Regions from separate parts of the Streptomyces sp. NPDC005963 genome, predicted to be linked through region 3. Evidence: riboswitches for the same ligand, from Rfam matches in the RefSeq annotation. Region 3 holds a riboswitch; each other region holds the start of a gene.

Region 1 (6,089 bases), on a different contig from region 3:
AGGGAAGGAACGGTTCACGGCATAGGTGCGGCCGGTGTAGCCGGAGGCGAGGAGGTTGCGCAGGACGGCCCGACCCACCCCGCCGATCGAGCGGCCGGTGCCGATCACGACGACCGATGCGGGTGCCAGCAGGCGCTGGACGGAACGGGCCTCCGCGCGCTGTTCGCGCGCCCGCTGCACGGCCAGGGACTCGGCGGTGGGTTCGAGGTCGAGCGTCAGATGGACGGAGCCGTCCTCGAAGCTGCGCTTCTGGGTGTAGCCCGCATCACGGAACACCTTGATCATCTTGGTGTTGGCCGGCAGCACCTCGGCCGCGAAACGGCGGACCCCCCGCTCCCGGGCCACCGCCGCGATGTGCTCCAGCAGGGCGGAGGCCACGCCCCGGCCCTGGTGTGCGTCCTGGACGAGGAACGCGACTTCCGCCTCGTCGGCGGGCGCGCTGGCGGGGCGCCCGCGGGCGTCGATGCGGTCATAGCGGACGGTGGCGATGAACTCGCCGCCGACGGTGACGGCGAGCCCCACCCGGTCCACGTAGTCGTGGTGGGTGAAGCGGTGCACGTCCTTGGCGGACAGCCGGGGGTAGGGGGCGAAGAAGCGGTAGTACTTGGATTCGTCCGAGACCTGTTCGTAGAAGCTGACCAGACGGTCCGCGTCCTCGGTGGTGATCGGTCTGATGCGCGCGGTGGCGCCGTCACGCAGCACCACATCCGCTTCCCAGTGATCGGGGTACGCGTGCTCGGGCGGGGTCTGCATGACGGCAGCCTAAAGCTCGCCGACGGATCGCGAGGGCTACCCGGCACACTCCGCGACGGCCGATCTTCGTCGGCGTGCGACCGGGAGCACAGGGAGCGGGTGGGGCGCGGGGCCCGTCCATGGACGGCCGTGGGAGTGGATTCGCAGGGCGCTGTCAGGTGGCCGGAGTGGGGATCCGGATATGGAATGGACCCTTCCGATGCGATGGAAGATCGACGTCCTTGGGGTGCGCGCGAGCGGCACCCACCACCCCGCCCCACCGACCCGGAGGGCACGCGCCACGGCTCCGGATACCGCCTCCGGCAGGGGGCAGCGTGAGAGACTGGTCTAGACAACCGTTGAACCCGAAGGGCAACACCATGGCTGAGCGCCGCGTCAACGTCGGCTGGGCCGAGGGCCTTCACGCCCGTCCCGCCTCCATCTTCGTCCGTGCCGCCACGGCCTCCGGCGTCCCCGTGACGATCGCCAAGGCCGATGACAACCCGGTCAACGCCGCCTCCATGCTCGCCGTCCTCGGACTGGGCGCACAGGGCGGCGAAGAGATCGTCCTCGCTTCGGACGCGCCCGGGGCCGACGAGGCGCTCGACCGGCTGGCGAAGCTGGTGGCCGAAGGTCTGGACGAACTTCCCGAGACGGTCTGACCCGAGCACGCTGACGCCGCGGCTCTCGACACTCCGTGCGGCCCGCCGGTGGGTCCATTGCCGGGCTTACCCGCCCCGGCAGCGCACCTCAATCCGCGGTGACCTTCGCCCGGCCGTCGTGCGGTGCAGGCCGTGCAGTGCAGGCCGTGCCGTGCGGTCAGATCTTCACACCGTGGGCACGCAGATACGCGAGCGGATTGACGTCCGACCCGTAGTCGGCGCTCGTCCGGGCCTCGAAGTGCAGATGCGCCCCCGTGGAGTTGCCCGTGGAGCCGGCGCGGCCGAGTTGGTCACCCGGCATCACGCTCCGCCCCACGGAGACGCTCAGCGAGGACAGGTGCCCGTACTGCGTGTACGAACCGTCGTTCATCTTGAGGACCACGTTGTAGCCGTACGCCCCGCCCCAGCCCGCCTCGACGACCGTCCCCGCGCCCACGGCCACCACCGGGGTGCCCGTGGAGGCGTGGAAGTCGATGCCGGAGTGGCTGCCGGACGACCACTGCGAGCCGCCCGCACGGTAGTCCGTGGTGACATGGGATCCGGCGATCGGCAGCCGGAAGGCGTTCAGCCGCTGGCGCTCCGCCTCACGGGCCGCGCGCTCCTTGGCCTCGCGTATCTCGTTGGCGCGGGCCTCCGCCTTGCGCCGGGCCTCGGCAGCCGCCTCCATCCGGGCCAGCGCCTCGCGCTTTTGGATGACGGCCTGGTCGGCGACCTCGTCCGACAGCGAGTGCGCGGACAGCATCTGCGCGGTCATGGTGTGCTGGGTCCTCGCCTGGACGACGGCGGAACCCGCTGAGCCGGTCACGCCCGCGTCCAGCGTCACCGGTGTGGCACCCGTGGAGGTCTCGCCCGTACCGTCTGCACCTTCTGCGGTGTCGGCGTCCGGCTTGGCGACCGATCCGGCGTCGGAGGCGAAGGAACCGTCATCGACGGCCAGGGCCGGACCGGCGAGGGTCCCGACGACTCCGGTGGTGGCGAGGGCCGCGGCGGAGGCGAATCCCGCACTCGTACGCGTCTTGCGGCCCGGGGCACGGTGTCTCCCGGTGGAACGGGCGAGCGCCATGAAGAGGCTGTTCCTTTCCTTCCTTCTCGCCTACCGGGTTAGCTGACGGGTTCGGAGCAGGAAGGTCTCCTACGAGCCCCTCCGCACAGTGGCGAAGGCACCCGATTCACCCCAAGGGACCTGGGTCCCCGGCTCCCCAGACTCACGTCTGACGGGGACTCGGCGATGGCTGTCCGTGCCGCGGATGCGGCGTACTGCCGGCGAACAGCCGCACTGACGCTAAGCCGACGGGCCGCCAGGCGCCAAACAGACCGGCTCTTTTGTTAATCACGCCACAGTCGAGACGGTGGCCTTCCCCGTAAAACGGACAGGTTTCCTGCCTGTTCGCAGCACCGCCGCCGAAGCGGCGAAGGGCCCCGACGACACACGGCCGCCGGGACCCTTCTTCCACACGCGGACCGGCTTCCGCCGGAAGCGGTCAATCAGCCCGACACCACGGTCACTTCGCCGATGCCGAGGGCGCGCACCGGCTCCTCGATCTGGGCGGCGTCACCGACGAGGACCGTGACGAGACGGTCCTCCGGGAAGGCGTTGACCACGGCGGCGGTCGCCTCCACGGTGCCCGTCTGGGCGAGCCGCCGATACAACTGGGCCTGGTAGTCGTCCGCGAGGTGCTGCTCCACCTGGTCGGCGAGGGTGCCCGCCACCGAAGCCGCGGTCTCGTACTTCAGCGGAGCGACACCCACCAGGTTCTGGACGGCGACATCGCGTTCGGTTTCCGTCAGGCCCTCGGCCGCGAGGGTGCGCAGCACCTTCCACAGGTCGTCGAGCGCCGGCCCGGTGTTGGGCGTGTCCACCGAACCGCTGATGCCCAGCAGGGACGCGCCCGTGCCGTCGGCGGTCGACCGCAGGACCTGGCCGAAGGCCCTGACGCCGTACGTGTAGCCCTTCTCCTCGCGCAGCACCCGGTCCAGTCGCGAGGTGAGCGTGCCGCCCAGGCAGTACGTCCCGAGGACCTGCGCCGGCCACACCCGGTCGTGCCGGTCCGCGCCGACCCGGCCGATGAGCAGTTGGGTCTGCACGGCACCCGGCCGGTCCACGATGACGACGCGCCCCCGGTCGTCACCGCTGATCGCAGGCACCGGTCGGGGCGCGCCGCTGTCGCCCGACCAATCGCCGAGGGTTTCGGCGAGGACGGCGTCGACGTCGACGTCGGTGAGGTCACCGACGACGACCGCGGTGGCGGTGGCGGGGCGCACATGCGCGTCGAAGAAGGCGCGTACGGCCGCGGAGTCGATCCGGGAGATCGTCTCCTCGGTGCCGAGCCGAGGACGCGACATCCGCAGCGTGGGCGGGAACAGCTGCTTGTACAGCTCCTTGGCGGCCCGTCGACCGGGGTTCGCCGTCTCGTGCGGGATCTCGTCCAGACGGTTGCGCACCAGCCGCTCGATCTCGCTGTCCGCGAACGCGGGCGCGCGCAGGGCCTCGGCCAACAGGCCCAGCGCCTTCAGCAGCCGGGACACGGGCACTTCCAGGGAGACCCGGACCCCGGCATGGTCCGCGTGGGCGTCCAGGGTGGCACCGCAGCGCTCCAACTCGGCGGCGAACTCCTCGGCCGAACGCTTGTCGGTGCCCTCCGAGAGGGCGCGCGCCATGATGGTGGCGACGCCGTCCAGGCCCTCGGGCTCGGCGTCCAGCGGTGCGTCGAGGGAGATCTCCACGGCCACGACCTGCTGGCCGGGACGGTGACAGCGCAGCACGGTCAGGCCGTTGGGCAGGCTCCCGCGGTCGGGAGCGGGGAAGGCCCAGGGCCTGGCCTCCCCCGGCTGGGGCTGCGGGTGGAACTCCATGGTGGTCAGCGCCTGCGCTGCATCGGTCACTGGTCCGCCCCCTCTTCTGCGTCGTTCTGCTCGTCCGCGGCGTCCTGCGTCGGGGCCGGCAGCGGTTCGTACACCAGCACCGCCCTGTTGTCCGGGCGCAGTCGGGCCTTGGCGATCGCCCGCACCTCGTCCGCGGTGACGCTCAGAACGCGGTCCACGGCCGTCAGCGCCAGTTGGGGGTCGCCGAAGAGCACCGCGTACCGGCAGAGTTCGTCGGCGCGGCCCGCGACGGTGGAGAGGCGGTCAAGCCACTCGCGCTCCAGCTGTGCCTGAGCGCGCTCCATCTCCTCGGGCGTGGGGCCCTCATCGCCGAAGCGCGCGAGCTCCTCGTCGACGGCGGACTCGATCTGCGGAACCTCCACTCCCCCGGAGGTCTTGACGTCCAGCCAGCCCAGGGACGGCGCCCCGGCCAGGCGCAGCAGCCCGAAGCCGGCCGCCACAGCCGTCTGGTCACGGCGCACCAGACGGTTGTGGAGCCGGGAGGACTCGCCGCCGCCGAGGACGGTCAGCGCGATGTCCACGGCGTCGCACTCGCGGGTGCCGTCGTGCGGCAGCCGGTAGGCGGCCATCAGCGCACGGGCGGGCACCTCCTCCTCGATGACCTCGCGCAGCTGGCGGCCGATGTTCTCCGGGAGGGAGCCGTCGCGTGGTGGCTGCTTGCCGTCGTGGGAGGCGATGGAACCGAAGTACTTCTCGATCCAGGCGAGGGTCTGCTCGGGGTCGATGTCCCCGACGACCGACAGGACCGCGTTGTTCGGCGCGTAGTACGTGCGGAAGAAGGCGCGGGCGTCCTCCAGGGTCGCCGCGTCCAGATCGGCCATGGAGCCGATGGGGGTGTGGTGGTACGGGTGGCCCTCGGGGTAGGCGAGGGCGGTCAGCCGTTCGAAGGCGGTGCCGTACGGGACGTTGTCGTAGCGCTGGCGGCGCTCGTTCTTCACGACGTCCCGCTGGTTCTCCATCGATTCGTCGTCGAGCGCGGCCAGCAGCGAGCCCATGCGGTCGGCCTCCAGCCAGAGCGCGAGCTCCAGCTGGTGCGTGGGCATGGTCTCGAAGTAGTTCGTGCGCTCGAAGCTCGTGGTGCCGTTCAGCGAACCGCCGGCACCCTGCACCAGCTCGAAGTGGCCGTTGCCGTGGACCTGCTTCGAGCCCTGGAACATCAAGTGCTCGAAGAGGTGGGCGAGGCCCGTGCGGCCCTTGACCTCGTGGCGCGAGCCGACGTCGTACCAGAGGCAGACCGCGGCGACCGGGGTCAGGTGGTCCTCGGAGAGCACCACCCGCAGGCCGTTGGCCAATCGGTGCTCCGTCGCTGTCAGGCCGCCCGAACCGGCCTGCGCTGTGGCCGTATGACCCATGGGCATGTACGTCCCTTCGATCGCGATGCTGTTGGTTGTCTTCGCAGCACTGCCACTGTATGCAAGCGGGCTGACACCTGGCGAAGTTCCCGGGTCGCGGTCGGCGTTGTCAGTGGGACGGTCCACAATGGTCGGCATCAGTTCCCGATCCGGTACGTGAAGGAGCAGCAGCCGCGATGGCCCGCCGCAGCACGAAAACCCCGCCGCCCGACGATTTCGAGGAGAAGATCCTCGATATCGACGTCGTCGACGAGATGCAGGGCTCCTTCCTTGAGTACGCCTATTCGGTGATCTACTCCCGTGCCCTGCCCGACGCCCGTGACGGAATGAAGCCGGTCCAGCGCCGGATCGTCTACCAGATGAACGAGATGGGGCTGCGCCCCGAGCGCGGCTATGTGAAGTGCGCCCGGGTCGTGGGCGAGGTGATGGGCAAGCTGCACCCGCACGGTGACGCGTCGAT
Region 2 (6,089 bases), on a different contig from region 3:
CTGATCCACCGCCACCCCCATGTCTTCGGCGACGCCGCCGCGGAGACCCCGGAGGACGTCAAGGAGCACTGGCTGCGGACGAAGGCCGCGGAGAAGCAGCGCACGTCGATCACCGAGGGCGTACCCCTGGGACAGCCGGGGCTGGCGCTCACCGCGAAGCTCGCGTCCCGGGTACGGACGGCCGGGCTCCAGGTGCCCCTGCCCGGCGGTGACGGCATCGGGTACGAACTGCTCGCCCTCGCCGTCGAGGCGGAGGCTGCGGGTGTCGACCCCGAATCGGCGCTGCGGGCGGCGGCCCGCACCTATCGGGACGCGATCCTCAGTGCGGAGCGTTCCACCAGGCCGACCACGGAACCGGCCGGCGAGCAGTAGCGCGGACGGGATCAGCGGTAGGGGGAGCAGCGGTACGGGGATCAGCAGTGCGGACCGGAGGGGCTGGCCCTACCGGTACGGACCGTCCTCGGCCCGGTCGGGCGGGCCGGATAACGTCAGGGGGTGAGTGACACCCCCGCGCCCGGCCCGCCCGCCCAGCCCTCCGAACACCCCTCCGAGCCCGCCGAGGCACCCGACCGCGAAGGCTCAGATCCGGTCACTTTTCCCGCCCCGGAGGCGAGCCCCACGGCACCGAGCCCGAGTTGTCCCGTTTCGGGCTCCTCGGATCGACCCCCGTCGGACGCCGACCGCACCCCGGACGAGACCGGTGGCGCCCCGGGTGCCCCTGCCGCGCCCGAGCTGTTCACCTGGGAGTTCGCCACCGATCCCTACCCGGCGTACGCCTGGTTGCGGGAACACGCACCCGTCCATCGGACCCGACTGCCCAGCGGTGTCGAGGCGTGGCTGGTGACCCGTTACGGCGATGCCCGCCAAGCGCTGGCCGACGCCCGGCTCTCGAAGAACCCCGCCCACCACGACGAGCCCGCACATGCAAAGGGGAAGACGGGCATCCCCGGCGAGCGCAAGGCCGAGCTGATGACGCATCTGCTCAACATCGACCCGCCGGACCACACCCGGTTGCGTCGGCTGGTGGCCAAGGCGTTCACTCCGCGTCGGGTCGCGGCCTTCGCCCCCCGCGTCCAGGAGCTGACGGACCAACTGATCGACTCCTTCGCGGCGAAAGGGGAGGCAGACCTCATCCACGACTTCGCCTTCCCGCTGCCGATCTATGCGATCTGCGATCTGCTCGGTGTCCCGGCCGAGGACCAGGACGACTTCCGCGACTGGGCCGGCATGATGATCCGGCACGGCGGCGGGCCGCGCGGCGGGGTCGCCCGGTCGGTCAAGAAGATGCGGACCTATCTGGCCGAGCTGATCCATCGCAAGCGCGAAGATCCGGGGGACGATCTGATCTCGGGCCTGATCCGGGCCAGCGATCACGGCGAGCACCTGACGGAGAACGAAGCCGCCGCGATGGCCTTCATCCTGTTGTTCGCCGGGTTCGAGACGACGGTCAACCTCATCGGCAACGGCGTCTACGCCCTGCTGCGCCACCCCGAACAGCGCGCGCGCCTCCAGGCGTCCCTGGCTGCCGGGGAAACCGGGCTACTGGAAACCGGAGTTGAGGAGCTGCTGCGGTACGACGGTCCTGTGGAGCTCGCCACCTGGCGGTTCGCCACCGAGTCACTGGAGATCGGTGGGAAGCGGATTGCCGCGGGCGACCCGGTGTTGGTGGTGCTCGCGGCTGCCGATCGCGACCCTGACCGCTTTGAGGAGCCGAACGTCCTCGATCTTTCCCGGCGTGACAATCAGCACCTCGGATACGGGCACGGCATCCACTACTGCCTCGGTGCGCCGCTGGCACGACTGGAGGGCCAGACCGCGATCGCCACGCTGCTGCGCAGGCTCCCCGATCTGCAACTGGCTGCGGATTCATCAGATTTGCGCTGGCGTGGGGGGCTCATCATGCGTGGGCTGCGAACCCTTCCCGTCGAGTTCACATCCCGAAACATCTGACGAGCCATCAAAACCGTGACAATGACGTAATCTCAGCTGCATCGACTTGTGACAGACGTTCGAGTGCGGCTACGTTCTGCGCGTCCTCAGCAGTCTCGCGAAAGGCAACCGCATGCTCTCCGGGAATGGTCGACATCGCCGACCCCGTCAAGCTCCTGCCCTCGTCGTCGCGGCAGGGGTGACGGGATCCGCCATCGCGATTCCGCTCCTCGGCGCGACGTCGGCGTCGGCAGTCGAAGCGACCGCGTGGGACAAGGTCGCGGAGTGTGAGACCGGGGGCCTGTGGACCGCGGACACCGGCAACGGCTTCTACGGCGGTCTCCAGATGTCGCAGGAGACCTGGAAGGCGTTCGGTGGTACGCAGTACGCCTCCCGCGCGGACCTCGCCACCCCCGCACAGCAGAAGGCCATCGCGGAGAAGGTCGTCGACTCCGAGGGCATCCGGCCCTGGAGGGCGTGCGCGACCCTCGCCGGGGTCGAGGTGGTCCTCGATCCCAACGAGGCCCCCACCGCTCCGACGAAGCCCGCCGCGCAGCCGACGCCATCGGCCGAGCCCACGGAGATCCCCAAGCCGTCCGCTCCGACGGGCACCGCTCCCGCCAAGACGCCCGCGAAGACTCCGGCACCGGCCGGGAGCGCGCCGAGCGGTTCCGGTGCCGCGTCCCCGGAGTCGAGCCCGGGGCAGCCCTCCGGGTCCACCGGAAAGCACCGGGGCGAGGCGGCGACGGAGTCGAGCCCGGAGCAGTCCGCGCCTACCGGTGCCAGCGAGTCGACGGGCTCGGCCGCGCCGACCGAGCCGGTCGGCGACCCCGGGGCGCCGCGCGAGACCGACGAGGCCCATCCCTCCCGGGGTGAGGGGAGCCGCTCCGACCTCGGCACCACGGACGCGGGTGCCACGACCGCCGAGCAGTCCGGCACGGCCAGCGTCTCTCCCGGCTCGTACACCGTGCAGGCCGGCGACAACCTCTGGGCGATCGCCGAGAAGAACGAACTGCCCGGTGGTTGGCCCGCCCTCTATGAGGCCAACAAGGAGACGGTCGGCGACGAGCCCGATCTCATTCACCCTGGTCAGAGCCTCGATCTCACCGCTAAGTAGAGGCTGTTAGCCACTCTTTGTCCGGATTTGGCGAAGTGAGACAAGCGTCTCTTTGCGGCAATTCGCTTATCGGGGCTAGCGGAATCCTGCGTTCCGCGCCTGACCTGCGGAAACGCAAAGCGCACTGTTGATGAGATGGGCGATTTCTCCCCGATGTTCGACTTTGAACATCGGGGAGAGTCATGCCTACGGTCTGAACCGCTCGCCACCGCGGGCACCGTCGACCGTCACGCCGAATCCTGCCGTCGGTCGGGGGGAGTACACGTCGCGTAGAGCGCCGAAGGCAGGAGCGGGGGACCCAAGGTAAGTGCCGGCAACGACCGTTGGAGACGACGGTGGGAACCGGCTAGGGGTGAAGCCGTGCGCAAGGACGCACGGCCGGGCAACTCACTAGGCCCGAACCCGACAGCTCACCTCGTAGGCGTCGGTGAGGAGAAGACTCCATGCTGTTTTCCAGCAAGGCGAAGCACCGCCGCCCCAGCAAGGCCAGCCGACTGATGGCACTCGCCGGTGTCACCGGTGTCGCCGTCGCCGCCCCGCTGATCGGCGCCACCTCCGCCAGCGCCGCCACCGCCTCCGAGTGGGACAAGGTCGCCCAGTGCGAGTCCGGCGGCAACTGGTCCATCAACACCGGCAACGGCTACTACGGCGGCCTCCAGTTCTCGGCCTCCACCTGGGCCGCGTTCGGTGGCACGAAGTACGCATCCACCGCCAACCAGGCGTCCAAGGCGCAGCAGATCGAGATCGCCGAGAAGGTCCTCGCCGGTCAGGGCAAGGGCGCCTGGCCGTCCTGTGGCGTGGGCCTGTCCAACACCCCGTACGGCGGCGGCGCGGCCGAGGCCCCGCAGCCCAAGGCGGAGCCCAAGAAGCAGCAGCCGAAGGCCGAGCCCAAGAAGGAGCAGGCCAAGCCGCAGCAGCGCGCCGAGGTCCCCACCACCCGCTCCGAGCGCTCCGAGGCCCCCGCCAAGGCCGAGGGCTTCCAGAAGGGTGACGGCGAGTACCAGGTCAAGGCCGGCGACACCCTGAGCAAGATCGCGGAAGCCGAGAAGGTCGACGGCGGCTGGGAGAAGCTCTTCGAGCTCAACAAGGACGTCATCAGCGACGCCGACGTCATCTACGTGGGCCAGCAGCTCCACCTGGGCTGAGCCCCGACCGGAACGGGTGCGTCCGGAGCCGACTTCCCGGTCGGACGGCCGCCGGCCTGATGGGGCAGAGTCCCTCTGAGGCCGCGCCAACCGACCGAAGCCCCTCGGGCCCACCCGTACAACCCCGTGCTCGGACCGCTTCGGTGGAGCCGCCGAGCACGAGGGCCCCGGATTCCGTGCCGATCCCCCTCCCCCCGGGATCGGCGCCGCGGACCCCGGCAGTTCGCCGAGTGCCGTCGAGCCGGGTCGGCTTCCTTCTCCTGGCCACCCGCCCCCACGCCCGAAGCAACCCCGGTGAACTGCCTTCGGCCCCTTCCCCCCGGGGCCCGAACCACCCCGGGTCGGTGCACATCCCCCCATGTGCGCCGGCCCGGGGTTTCTCCGTCCGTGCCGCACGCGCGGGCCTGGCACGCAGTCCGCACCGTGCCGACAACAGCAGTGCCCCGCCCGCTACCCGATGGTAGTCCGGCGTATCAGGGCCCTTTTTCGTCCCAGGGGGCGGGCATCCGACGAACGGCACCCGCACGGCGGTTAGGCTCATGCCGCAAGGCCAAAGAGACCCTGCACCCCACGCGTCACATCCCAGAAGGAGATGCTCGTGCCGTCCATCGACGTCGTCGTAGCCCGGGAAATCCTGGACTCCCGAGGCAACCCCACCGTCGAGGTCGAGGTTGGCCTCGACGACGGCAGCACGGGTCGTGCTGCCGTTCCGTCCGGCGCCTCCACCGGCGCGTTCGAGGCTCTTGAGCTTCGCGACGGCGACCAGAACCGCTACCTGGGCAAGGGCGTCGAAAAGGCCGTCCTCGCCGTCATCGAGCAGATCGGCCCCGAGCTGGTCGGGTACGACGCCACCGAGCAGCGCCTGATCGACCAGGCGATGTTCGACCTCGACGCCACCCCGGACAAGTCCTCGCTCGGCGCCAACGCCATCCTCGGCGTGTCCCTGGCCGTGGCCCACGCCGCGTCCGAGGCGTCCGACCTGCCGCTCTTCCGTTACCTGGGCGGCCCGAACGCGCACCTGCTGCCCGTTCCGATGATGAACATCCTGAACGGCGGCTCGCACGCCGACTCCAACGTGGACATCCAGGAGTTCATGATCGCCCCGATCGGTGCCGAGTCCTTCTCGGAGGCGCTGCGCTGGGGCACCGAGGTCTACCACACGCTCAAGAAGGTCCTGAAGCAGAAGGGCCTGTCCACCGGCCTGGGCGACGAGGGCGGTTTCGCGCCGAACCTCGACTCCAACCGGGCCGCGCTCGACCTCATCCTTGAGGCCGTCAAGGAAGCCGGCTACGCGCCCGGCAAGGACATCGCGCTCGCGCTCGACGTCGCCGCGTCCGAGTTCTACAAGGACGGCAAGTACGAGTTCGAGGGCAAGTCCCGCTCGGCCGCCGAGATGACCGAGTACTACGAGGAGCTCGTCGCCTCCTACCCGCTGGTCTCCATCGAGGACCCGCTGTTCGAGGACGACTGGGAGGGCTGGAAGGTCCTCACCGAGAAGCTCGGCACCAAGGTGCAGATCGTCGGCGACGACCTGTTCGTCACCAACCCGGAGCGACTGTCCCGCGGCATCGACGAGGCCGCCGCGAACGCCCTCCTGGTCAAGGTGAACCAGATCGGTTCGCTGACCGAGACGCTGGACGCCGTGGAGCTGGCCCAGCGCAACGGCTTCAAGTGCATGATGTCCCACCGCTCCGGTGAGACCGAGGACGTGACCATCGCCGACCTGGCCGTAGCCACCAACTGCGGTCAGATCAAGACCGGCGCCCCGGCCCGTTCCGAGCGCGTCGCCAAGTACAACCAGCTGCTGCGCATCGAGGAGATCCTCGACGACGCCGCGGTGTACGCCGGGCGCAGCGCGTTCCCCCGCTTCAAGGACTGATCGCCTGCGGCGACCTCAG
Region 3 (6,089 bases):
GGCGAAGGCGCTCTCCGGTGGCTATGTGCCGGTGGGGGCGACCATCGGCAAGGACTGGATCTTCAAGAAGGTCTACTCCTCCATGGACCGGGTGCTGGTGCACTCGGCGAGCTTCGGCTCCAACGCCCAGGCGATGGCGGCCGGTCTCGCGGTCCTCTCGGTCATCGAGGATGAGCAGATCGTGGCCAACGCCCGGGCGACCGGGGACCTGCTGCGGTCCCGGCTGGCCGCACTGGTGGGTCGCTACGAGTTCCTGCACGCGGTGCGCGGGCGGGGACTGATGATCGGGATCGAGTTCGGGCGCCCCCAATCCCTGGCCCTGCGCAGCCGCTGGACCGTGTTGCAAGCCGCGCGCAAGGGCCTGTTCGCCCAGATGGTGGCCGTCCCGCTGCTGGAACGGCACCGGATCCTGACCCAGGTCTCCGGGGACCGGATGGAGGTGATCAAATTGATTCCTCCCCTGACGATCGGCGAGCGCGAGGTGGACCGGTTCCTGGCCGGCTTCACCGCGGTCATGGAGGACGCCCACGCCGGGGGCGGTTTGATGTGGGACTTCGGCAGGACCCTGGTCAAGCAGGCCGTAGCCAACCGCTGAGCTGGCTTTTTGCCTCTGAGGCACGAAACTTGCCTCAGAGGTACTTTCCTGGCGCAATGGACCCATGCAGAGTCCTCCCGGGGGCCACCCCCCGGACCTTCGAACCCGGGTCGGAGAGCCACCGGCCGAGCTGCCGGACGTGGCGCCGCAACTGCGCGACCTGCGCCGCAGGCGGGGGCTCACCCTCGAAGCAGCGGCCCAGCGCGCCGGGCTCTCACCCGCGCACCTGTCCCGCCTGGAGACCGGCCGCCGCCAGCCCTCGCTGCCGATGCTGCTCTCCCTGGCCCGCATCTACGGTACGACCATCGCCGAGCTCCTCGGCGAGCTCGCACCCGAGCGCGACCCGGTCATCAGGGCCGGCGTCCGCGAGCCCGCCATGGCCGACGGCTGGACGTACCACCAGGTCGGAACGCCCGGGCGGGCCATGCAGCCGCTACGGCTGATAGTCCCGTACGGCGCCCAGGGCGAACTGGTACGGGTCCACCCGGGCGAGGAGTGGCTCTACGTCCTAGACGGGCGACTTCGCCTCAGCCTCGGTGAGGCCGTGCACGAACTGGGACCCGGCGACAGTGCGCACTACGACTCCCTCACCCCGCACCGCATCGCCGCGGCCACGCGTGAGGGCGCCGAGATGCTGTTCGTCCACACCCTGCTCCAGAGCCCCGACCTCTATCCGCACATCTGATCCAGCCGAGCGCCTGCCCGGAACGAGCCCCGGAAAGACCGGAAGTCGAGAGGACCGTCATGTCAGAGAACCCCACCGCACCCGAGAACGCAGTCGCCGACAGCGCCGCCGCCCACGCCGCAGCGACCAAGAAGGGCAAGGAGAACGGCCGGTTCCCGCGCGGGATCTGGGTGCGCCTCTTCGCCTATCTGATCGCCGGCCATGTGTTCGCGGGCTTCCTCTACCTCCTCTTCGAGATGGGCGCCAAGTAGCGACCGCTCATGGGGGCGCAGTAGTCCGACGCAGCCGGCCGAGGACGTCAAGGGTTCTCAAGGGGGCCTCATGGGTCCCGGTCCCGCTTTCGGCGGCTGACGACCCACGGGGAATCGTCGAGCGACGAGGGGTCCACGAGTGCCGGCAGCGGACGAACGTCCCAGCTCCTGGCGCTTCCACCCCGTACCGCCCGACGTCTACCGTGCAGGTCAGACCTCGTCGAGGAGTCGATGGCGCAGCCGCTCCCGTGTCTCGGGAGTGATCCGCAGCCCCTCGGTGAGATAGCGCTCGGTGCCGCCCCACGTCTGGTCGATGGTTTCGAACGCGGTGTGGAGGTACTCCCTCCGCGCGTCGAAGAGCGGGCTGAGCAACTCCATCACTTCCGGTGACATCCCGGCCGGTGATTCGTCGCTGCGCCGCACCCGATACCGACGGTGCGGGTCGTTGGACTTCAGGTAGTCCGCTTCGATCGCGTCCCGCTCCACGCCGACCGCCAGGAGCGATACGGCTATGGAGAGCCCCGCCCGGTCCTTGCCCGCAGCGCAGTGCATCAGGGCGGGAACGCTGTCTTCGGCGAGGGCGTGCAGCACCCTGCTGTGCTCGTCGGTGCGGTCCCTGATGATCATCCGATAGGTGTCGGACATTCGTGCGGCTGCCTGGCCGTCTCCCAGGATGGACCGCAACTGCTCGATGTCCCCGTCGCGCACCATCTGCCAGAACTCCGCACCGTCCGCCGGGTCGCTGAGCGGGAGATTGAGGTTGCGTACGCCCTGGAGGGCGATGTCCGGACCTTCGAGCAGCATGTCCGCCGCATTGCGGAAGTCGAAGATGGTGTGGAGCCCCAGGGAGGACAGGAACGCCGCGTCGCTTCCGGTCGCATGGGCGAGGTGGCCACTGCGGAACAGTCGACCCTGCCGCACCCGACGACCGTCCAGGGTCGGGAGCCCGCCCACGTCCCGGAAGTTTCGCACCCCGGACAGCTCCGGCTCGATCGACGGGACCTGCGGCAGCTGCTGCGTCACGGAGGCTCCTGAGGGTCACTGCCGTCGGCGCCGCTCGCCGACGTTGGCGTGTTCTCGACGATACGACATCCGTTCGTCAGACGATCATGTTGTGTGATCTCTCCTGAGAACTGATTGTTCCACTCATTCTGTGCGATTGGCGCAATAGATGCTTCTGTCCGAAATGGGGGCTTCGGTGGCTTGATGTCCTTCCTGCTAAATGTTCGAAGGCCATCTCGTGAGCGGGATCATAGTGGTGACCCTCAGTGGCGGTGGGGCGTGACAGGATTCCCAAAGCGGTGGGGGAGTTGGCCATTCGCCGTCCACGGAGTGTTACGGGAAATTCTGCCCTCTATGACCTTTGTCATTGATCAGAAAAAGGCCCGGCTTGTTTGCCTCAAGAGGGCTCGATTACGGTCACGGAACTCCGGACGGATCGCCTAATCCTGCCGCCGACCGGAATTCATCCACATCCACGCGTGGCAGGAGCGGGGGACCCAGGTAGTACGCCGATCCCGGATTTCCGGACGGCTTGGGGTGAAGTCGCGCACAAGCGCGGCCGGGCATCTCCAGCTCGAACCCGACAGCTCACCTCGTAGGCGCCGGAGAGGAAATGCGCCATGCCCGCAAAGGGTAAGCACCGCCGTACCAGGACCAGCACCATCACCCGCGGTTTCGTCGCTGCCGGCACCGGTGGCGCAGCCATCGCCCTGCCGCTGATGGGCGCCTCGGGTGCCTTCGCCGCCGAGCGCACCGCACCCGTCGCGGCCCCCGTGGTCGCCTCGGCGAACGCCGCCGCCACACCTGCCGCTGCGCCCGCCGAGCGGACCGCCACCCCGGTCAGCTACCGGGTCGTCGCGGGCGACTACCTGTCCAAGATCGCCCAGGAGCACCGGGTCGACGGCGGCTGGCAGCAGCTCTACGCCGACAACCGCGAAGCGGTCGGCGACAACCCCTCGCTGATCCACCCCGGCCTCAAGCTCACCATCGGCGGCGCATCCGCCACCGAGTCCAAGGCCGCCGAGAGCAAGCCCGCGGCTCCGACCGAGACCAAGGCCAAGAGCAAGGCGGAGCCGCAGCCCGAGCCCAAGCAGGAGCGGCCCGCCAAGGCCGAAGCCAAGGCCGAGGTCAAGAAGGAGGCTGCGGCTCCGGCCGCCCAGTCCTCCGCCGCCCAGACCTCCACCAGCGACGATTCCGCCACCGAGGCCACCGGCTCGGGCTGGACCGGCCCGCTCTCGGGCGTCGGCGTCAGCACCTCCTACCGGATCTCGGGCGCCATGTGGTCCAGCGGCTACCACACCGGCATCGACTTCGCGGCGCCCACCGGCACCACCGTGAAGTCGGTCGGCCCCGGCACCGTCGTCTCCGCGGGTTGGAGCGGCGCCTACGGCAACGAGGTCGTCATCCAGCACACCGACGGCAAGTACTCCCAGTACGCCCACATGTCCTCCCTCTCGGTCTCCGCGGGGCAGAGCGTGAGCGGTGGCCAGCAGATCGGACAGGTCGGCTCCACCGGCAACTCCAGCGGCCCGCACCTCCACTTCGAGATCCGTACCGGCCCCGGCTACGGCTCCGACGTCGACCCGGTGTCGTACCTGCGTCAGCACGGCGTCTCCCTCTGATCGAGTCGCCCGTCACGGGCGCCGGAGGTCCTCGACGACCCCCGGTGCCATGAACACCGAGAAGTCCCCGTTTCGTCGCCGCGAAACGGGGACTTCCGTGTATTCCCTTGAGCGCCCCGATTCCCTGGTGGCATAGATCACCCGGCGTCAACCCCTCCTTACGGTCGCGTAGGTCACATCGCGGAGGTCAAGATGAGTGATCGTGGCAGGCGATTCGGGAACAGGGAGCATGAATACATTCGCGTCGTACGCGGCGATCGGCGACAGCTTCACGGAAGGGGTCGGGGACCCCGGTTCGGACGGAACCTTCATCGGTTGGGCGGATCGATTCGCCGCACTCCTCGGTGACGGAATGCCAGAACACACCTTCCGCTACGCCAACCTCGCCGTACGCGGCAGGCTCCTCGACCAGATCGTTGCCGAACAGGTGCCCCGCGCGAAGGAACTCGCCCCCGATCTGGTGACGTTCTGTGCAGGGGGGAACGACATCATCCGACCAGGCAGCGACCCCGACGACGTCGCCGAGCGTCTGGAGCGGGCGATCGCGGACCTCACGAGCGCGGTGGGCACGGTGATGGTGACCACCGGCTTCGACACCCGGAGAATGCCCGTGTTGCGTCATTTGCGAGGCAAGGTCGCCACGTACACCGCCCATGTCCGGGCGATCGCCGACCGCCACGGCTGTCCGGTACTCGACCTCTGGTCCTTGAAGTCGGTCCAGGACCCGCGTGCTTGGGACACCGATCGGCTCCATCTGTCGCCCGAAGGACATGCCCGGGTGGCGGTGCGCGCCGCCCAGGTGCTGGGACTCGATGTCACCACCGACCCCGACCAGCCCTGGCCCCCGCTACCGCGGCGCGGGACGCTGGAGGTGCGACGGGACGACATCTACTGGGCGCGCGAGCATCTGGCGCCCTGGATCGGCCGCAGGTTGCGCGGCGAGAGTTCGGGCGACCACATCGAAGCCAAACGGCCCGATCTGCTACCGCTGTAGACGGTCGACGCCCCCACCCGGCTGCTGGAACCCTGGGCGGTTCCGTACCAGGTCCGCGCGTGGCAACGACTGCGGGACCGGACGATCGATGTGACGGCCCCGTCCCCGTACCGCGAGGTCCCCTCGACGGACTCATCCCTTCCGAGCAGGGGCGGACGAGGCCGGGATCCGCTCCAGCACCCCTCCGGCGAAGACGTCGTACAGCGGAAGCGACTCCAGATGCACATAGCCGATGTGGCAGTCGCACACCGCCAGCGGACACGGGCGCGGACGCAGCGCCTCGCGGTAGGAACCGTCGTAGAGGTTGCCCAACTCCGTGGCGACGAAGTGGCAGCGCCGTACCGTGCCGTCGCCGTCGACGGAGACGACCGACTCCCCGGTCCGACAGGGCAGCCCGGCGGACGGGTGGGCACGGCGACTGTAGGAGAAGAGGGGGTCGAGGTCCGTCCACTTGGCCGCTTCGGCGTCCGAGTAGGTGTGGCCCTCTGCCGCATTGACCCAGAGGTAGATGTGGTCGGGCAGTGCTGCGCGCAGTTGACGCGCGTGGTCGAGGTGCTCCGGTACGCCGACGATGCCCACACTGAACCGGACGCCGAGTCGGGCCAACTCCTCGCACTTGCCGAGGAACCGCTCGTAGGGGGTCTGCCCTGGATGGTAGGTGCACCACAGTGCGAGAGCGGTGAGGTCGGCTTCGGCGAGCCAGTCGGTGCGGCAGCTGAGATTGGTCTGGATCGCCACCCTACGCACCTGCGGCAGCCGGGACAGTTCGATGAGGGCACGTCGGTACCAGGAGCGCACAAGCCCTTCGCCCCACGGTGTGAACAGGACCGACAACCGATCGTCGCGCTGATGGGACACCCAGGTGGTGAATCGTTCCAGCGCTGCCCGATCGGTGCGCAGTTGCTCCGGGGTGTCGCGGCGCTTGGCGAAGGGACAGTAG

The links. A riboswitch is a leader RNA that binds a small molecule or an ion and turns the genes downstream of it on or off. The one in region 3 is predicted to bind cyclic di-AMP.
Region 1: linked by a shared signal. The riboswitch ahead of ABZ348_RS13580 (M23 family metallopeptidase) and the one ahead of ABZ348_RS12680 (peptidoglycan DD-metalloendopeptidase family protein) in region 3 are both predicted to bind cyclic di-AMP.
Region 2: linked by a shared signal. The riboswitch ahead of ABZ348_RS22725 (transglycosylase family protein) and the one ahead of ABZ348_RS12680 (peptidoglycan DD-metalloendopeptidase family protein) in region 3 are both predicted to bind cyclic di-AMP.

The regions. Positions count from the first base shown of each region.
Region 1 is NZ_JBEXVD010000007.1:181,882-187,970, forward strand. It holds gene ABZ348_RS13570 (GNAT family N-acetyltransferase) at 1-753, opposite strand, end outside; gene ABZ348_RS13575 (HPr family phosphocarrier protein) at 1,113-1,394, shown strand; gene ABZ348_RS13580 (M23 family metallopeptidase) at 1,552-2,457, opposite strand; cyclic di-AMP (ydaO/yuaA leader) riboswitch at 2,470-2,632, opposite strand; gene ABZ348_RS13585 (pitrilysin family protein) at 2,880-4,247, opposite strand; gene ABZ348_RS13590 (pitrilysin family protein) at 4,274-5,629, opposite strand; gene ABZ348_RS13595 (DNA topoisomerase IV subunit A) at 5,806-6,089, shown strand, end outside.
Region 2 is NZ_JBEXVD010000018.1:30,336-36,424, forward strand. It holds gene ABZ348_RS22710 (nucleoside triphosphate pyrophosphohydrolase) at 1-372, shown strand, start outside; gene ABZ348_RS22715 (cytochrome P450) at 733-1,950, shown strand; gene ABZ348_RS22720 (transglycosylase family protein) at 2,063-3,046, shown strand; cyclic di-AMP (ydaO/yuaA leader) riboswitch at 3,312-3,485, shown strand; gene ABZ348_RS22725 (transglycosylase family protein) at 3,490-4,191, shown strand; gene eno (phosphopyruvate hydratase) at 4,784-6,070, shown strand.
Region 3 is NZ_JBEXVD010000006.1:313,482-319,570, forward strand. It holds gene ABZ348_RS12660 (aspartate aminotransferase family protein) at 1-595, shown strand, start outside; gene ABZ348_RS12665 (XRE family transcriptional regulator) at 660-1,280, shown strand; gene ABZ348_RS12670 (DUF6126 family protein) at 1,340-1,531, shown strand; gene ABZ348_RS12675 (tyrosine-protein phosphatase) at 1,742-2,554, opposite strand; cyclic di-AMP (ydaO/yuaA leader) riboswitch at 2,965-3,150, shown strand; gene ABZ348_RS12680 (peptidoglycan DD-metalloendopeptidase family protein) at 3,154-4,155, shown strand; gene ABZ348_RS12685 (SGNH/GDSL hydrolase family protein) at 4,385-5,149, shown strand; gene ABZ348_RS12690 (STM4011 family radical SAM protein) at 5,282-6,089, opposite strand, start outside.